DNA from 2 places in the Actinoplanes sp. NPDC051475 genome. Region 2 is predicted to be linked to the other one. Evidence: riboswitches for the same ligand, from Rfam matches in the RefSeq annotation. Region 2 holds a riboswitch; the other holds the start of a gene.
The links. A riboswitch is a leader RNA that binds a small molecule or an ion and turns the genes downstream of it on or off. The one in region 2 is predicted to bind thiamine pyrophosphate.

Region 1 (2,383 bases), on a different contig from region 2:
AGTCGGTGCTCTACGTCTCGCACGACCGGGAGCTGCTGGCGCAGACCGCGACTCGGGTGGTGGCGGTCGAGGGTGGCGGCGCGTGGACCCATCCCGGCGGGTTCGCCTCCTGGCACGAGGCGCGCGCCAATCGTCACGACCGGCTGCTGGAGCTGCGGCGGCGCTGGGACGAGGAGCACGAGAAGCTCCGCGAGCTGGTGTTCACCCTGAAGCAGAAGGCGACGTTCAACGACGGGCTGGCGTCGCGGTACCAGGCCGCCCAGACCCGGCTGCGCAAGTTCGAGGAAGCCGGTCCGCCGCCGCTTCCGCCCAAGGAACAGTCGCTGCGGATGAACCTGCGCGGTGGGCGTACCGGAAAACGGGCCGTGGTCTGCACGAACCTGGAGATGGAGGACCTGACCTTCCCCTTCGACCTGGAGATCTGGTACGGCGACCGGGTCGCCGTCCTGGGCGCGAACGGCACCGGCAAGTCGCACTTCCTGCGGCTGCTGGCGGCCGGTGGCACCGCCCCCGAGGCCGACAACAAGCCGGTCGACGGCGCGCCGCTCGCCCACGTCGCGCACAGCGGCACGGCACGGCTCGGCGCGCGGGTCCGGCCGGGGCACTTCTCGCAGACCCACGACCGGCCGGAGCTTGTCGACCGCACCCTCGTCGAGATCCTGTGGCGCGGCGACGATCACCGGTCCGGAATGGACCGTGCCGGGGCGATGAAGGCGCTCAACCGGTACGAGCTGGCCGCGCAGGGTGATCAGCGGTTCGGCACGCTTTCCGGCGGCCAGCAGGCGCGTTTCCTGGTGCTGCTGCTGGAGCTGTCGGGTGCCACCGTGCTGCTGCTGGACGAGCCGACGGACAACCTGGACCTGGCGTCGGCGGAGGCGCTGGAGGAGGGCCTGAAGGCGTTCGAGGGCACGGTGATAGCCGTCACCCACGACCGCTGGTTCACCCGCGGCTTCGACCGGTTCGTGCTCTTCCAGGGCGACGGTGAGGTCGTGGAGACCCCGGAGCCGGTCTGGGACGTCCGCTGACGGGGCTTTACGCGGACGGCGGCGCGGCGCTAGTGTCGGCGTCGGAACCAACCCCACGGGAGTCCGGTGCACCGGGCTGAGAGGGGGGCTGATGCGGCCCCCGACCGTCGAACCTGATCCGGGTCATGCCGGCGCAGGGAGGAGTGCGTTGTGGACCCTGTCTTCCCGTGTCTGCATGTCATCACCGACGCCCGCCCCGGGCGTGACCCGATCGCCGTCGCCGCCGCCGCGGTGGCCGCCGCCCAGCGGCTCGGGGCGGCCCACCGGCTGGCGATCCAGGTCCGGGTCGAGGACGACGTCACGGACCGGGTTCTCTTCCAGCTGGCCACCGAAATCGTGGCCCGGTGCCGGCCCACCGGCGTGCGATGCCTGGTCAACGACCGGTTGCACGTCGCGCTGGCGGTGGACGCCGACGGGGCGCACGTCGGCGCCGACGACCTGCCGGTCGCGGCGGCGCGCAAGGTGCTCGGCGACCACGGCGTGCTCGGCGCCACCTGCCGGGACCCCGCGGCGGCGCGTGCCGCCACGGCCGCCGGCGCCACCTACCTGGGCGTGGGGCCCGCCTTCGCGACCGTCACGAAGACCGGCTTGCCGGCGCCGTTGGGGCCCGAGCGGATCGGCGAGGTGGCACGGGCTGTGCCGGGCGTACCGGTCGTGGCGATCGGTGGGGTCACTGTGGACAATGCCGCCGACCTGGTCCGGTCGGGCGCGACCGGGGTCGCCGTGGTGGGCGCCGTCGCGAACGCCGCGGACCCGGGAGAGGCCATCGAGCGCCTGCTGAAGGTCCTGCCGTGACGGACCTGACCGTGGTGGGCGGCGGGATCATCGGTCTCGCCGTCGCGTGGCGGTGCCGGCAGCGGGGGATGCGGGTCACCGTGCACGACGGCGGGGCCGACGACGCCGCCTGGTACGCGGCCGCCGGCATGCTGGCCCCGGTGGCCGAGGCGGCGTTCGGGCAGGAGGCGCTGACCGCCCTCGGGATCGAATCGGCGTCCCGCTGGCCCGGCTTCGCCGCCGAGCTGCGTGAGGAGACCGGACTGGACGTGGGCTTCGACCCCCGAGGATCGCTGGCCGTCGCCCTGACCGGCGACGATCTGGCCGAGGCTCAGCGGCTGTGGGCGTACAGGGAGGAGCACGACCTCAAGGTGCGCCGGCTGCTGCCCAGCGCCGTGCGCGACCTGGAACCCGCGCTGTCCCCGCGGTTACGCGGCGGGGCGTACGTCCCGGACGACTGTCAGGTCGACCCGCGGCGGGTGGTCGCCGCGCTGCGGGCCGCCCTCGGCGAGGCGGTGGTGCCGGGGAAGGTCACCGAGCTCCCGCCGGGGCCGGTGGTGGTGGCGGCCGGCACCGGGACCGCC
Region 2 (2,383 bases):
CTTCTGGAACTGCGTCACCTTCGGGAAGCCGTTGCTGAAGGGCAGGGTGAGCAGGAAGGCGAAGAGGATCTGCACGCCGGTCTGCGCGACGCGAAGCTCCTGGAGCAGGTCCGCGAAGTTGCGGTCCCAGCGCTGCTTCTCCGTCTCGTTCTTCATCCGGCGCTTCTCGGCAGCCATCCGGTGGTCTCCTCCCCGTTGCCTGCGCGCCGCATTCCCGTAACGGGATTGCGTCAAACGCCGATGCGCGCCAGGGTCACGTCGGCAAGCGCCTGCGGCGCCTCCTCCGGCACCCAGTGCCCGATGCCCCGGAGCGTGACCAGGCGGTAGTCGGCCCCGATCCAGGTCTCGGTCGCCCGCGCGGCCGATCTGCCGACGACCGGGTCGCCGTCGCTCCACACGTACGTCGTGGGCACGGTGATCTTGCCGACGTCCGCGAGCTGGCCGCGGGACAGCGCCCGGTACCAGTTCAGGGCTCCGGTGAGGCGGCCCGGTTCGGCCATCGCCCGGGCGTACAGGGCGGCGCGGGGCCCGATCGCGCGCATCATCTGCCGCAGGACGGCGCCGTCGCGGGCGAGCAGCAACCGCTCGGCGAACGGGGCCCGGAAGATCCCCATGTACGCGAACCGCAGCTTCTGGGACGGCTGGTTGCTCAGCGCCACGGCGATCGCGCGCGGGTGCGGGACGGAGATTGCGGTGAGCGTACGGACCCGCTCCGGGTGCCGGGCGGCGAGCAGCCACGCCACCTGCGCACCCCAGTCGTGGCCGACGACGTGCGCCCGGTCCACGCCGAGCGCGTCCAGCACCGCCACGGCGTCCGCTTCCGCCTCCGCCAGCCGGTAATCGGCGACCGGGGCCGGGCGCGCCCCCGGCGAGTAGCCGCGCTGGTCCAGCGCGTACGTCCGCAGCCCCGCCGCGTGCAGCCGCGGCACGATCAGGTCGAACTCGCGGTGGTCCTGCGGAAAGCCGTGCAGCAGGAGCACCGGGGCGCCGTCCTCCGGCCCGCCCGCGACCACGTCGAAGGTGAGCCCGCGCGCCTTGATCTCCATGTGACGCCTCCCCAGCTGTTCGGTACACCCGTACGGTGTTAGCGTCATCGAAACACATGCCACGTCATCCGACAGGGGAGCGCACAGCGCTGAGAGTGCGGCGTAACAACCGCAGACCCTCGAACCTGATCTGGGTAATGCCAGCGCAGGGAGCTCGGTCTTCTCCAGCCGCGCCACGTCCGGGCCAGCCCCGGTTCGCGGCGTGCGTCTCCTCCCGGTCCTCTGGGAGGGATACACATGAAGGGTCACACCAGCCCGTACCGCTGGCGCACGATCGACATCGTGATCGCCTCGATCATCGCCGTCGCGTTCGGCGTCGTCTTCTGGGCCTGGAACATCGTCTGGGGCGCCACCGAAGGGGCGTTCAGCTTCTTCCCGCCGGCCCACACCCTGCTGTACGGCATCTGGCTGATGCCCGCCGTGCTCGCCGGGTTGATCATCCGCAAGCCGGGCGCCTCGCTCTACACCGAGACGGTCGCCGCGATCATCTCGGCGCTGCTGGGCGCGCAGTGGGGCGCGATGGTCATCCCGCAGGGCCTGGTCCAGGGCCTCGGTGCGGAGCTCGCCTTCGCGCTGCTGCTCTACCGCTCGTGGAAGCTGCCGGCCGCCCTGCTCGCCGGGGCCCTCACCGGCCTCAGCGCCGCCCTGTTCGACTTCTTCGCCTGGAACGCCGCCTACGACCTGTGGGACTACCGGATCCCGTACGCGCTGCTCACGGTCGTCAGCAGCACGATCGTCGCGGGCGCGGGCAGCTGGGCGCTGACCCGGGCGCTGGCCCCGACGGGCGTCCTCGACCGGTTCGCCGCGGGCCGGGACCGGGCGCTGGTCTGACATGGCCGAGGTCGTCCTGCGGGACTTCGGCTGGCGCCACGCGGGGCGCCGGTCGTGGGCGGTCCGCGGCGTCGACCTGCACATCCGGCACGGCGAGCGGGTGCTCCTGCTCGGCCCGTCAGGTGCGGGCAAGAGCACCCTGCTGGCCGCGCTCGCGGGGCTGCTGCCGGAGGACTCGGGCGAGTCCGAGGGCACGGTCGAGATCGACGGGCTGGACCCGCGCAAGAGCCGCGAGGGCCATCACCAGCCAGGCTTGCTGTTCCAGGACCCGCAGACCCAGCTGGTGATGGCCCGCAGCGGCGACGACGTGGCGTTCGGCCTCGAGAACCGGGGCGTGCCGGCGGGCGAGATCTGGCCCCGGGTCAGCGACGCCCTCGACCGGGTCGGGTTCCCGTACCCGATCACCCGCCGGACCGACGCCCTCTCCGGCGGCGAGCAGCAACGCCTGGCCCTGGCCGGAGTCCTGGCCCTGCGCCCCGGCCTGCTGCTGCTCGACGAACCGACCG

Region 1: linked by a shared signal. The riboswitch ahead of thiE (thiamine phosphate synthase) and the one ahead of AB0368_RS24760 (ECF transporter S component) in region 2 are both predicted to bind thiamine pyrophosphate.

Annotation. Positions count from the first base shown of each region.
Region 1 is NZ_JBFAZZ010000004.1:418,581-420,963, reverse strand. Features, by position in the region: gene AB0368_RS11440 (ATP-binding cassette domain-containing protein) at 1-1,025, shown strand, start outside; TPP riboswitch at 1,071-1,182, shown strand; gene thiE (thiamine phosphate synthase) at 1,176-1,820, shown strand; gene thiO (glycine oxidase ThiO) at 1,817-2,383, shown strand, end outside.
Region 2 is NZ_JBFAZZ010000012.1:175,995-178,377, forward strand. Features, by position in the region: gene AB0368_RS24750 (DUF6328 family protein) at 1-177, opposite strand, end outside; gene AB0368_RS24755 (alpha/beta hydrolase) at 231-1,046, opposite strand; TPP riboswitch at 1,110-1,216, shown strand; gene AB0368_RS24760 (ECF transporter S component) at 1,284-1,877, shown strand; gene AB0368_RS24765 (ABC transporter ATP-binding protein) at 1,879-2,383, shown strand, end outside.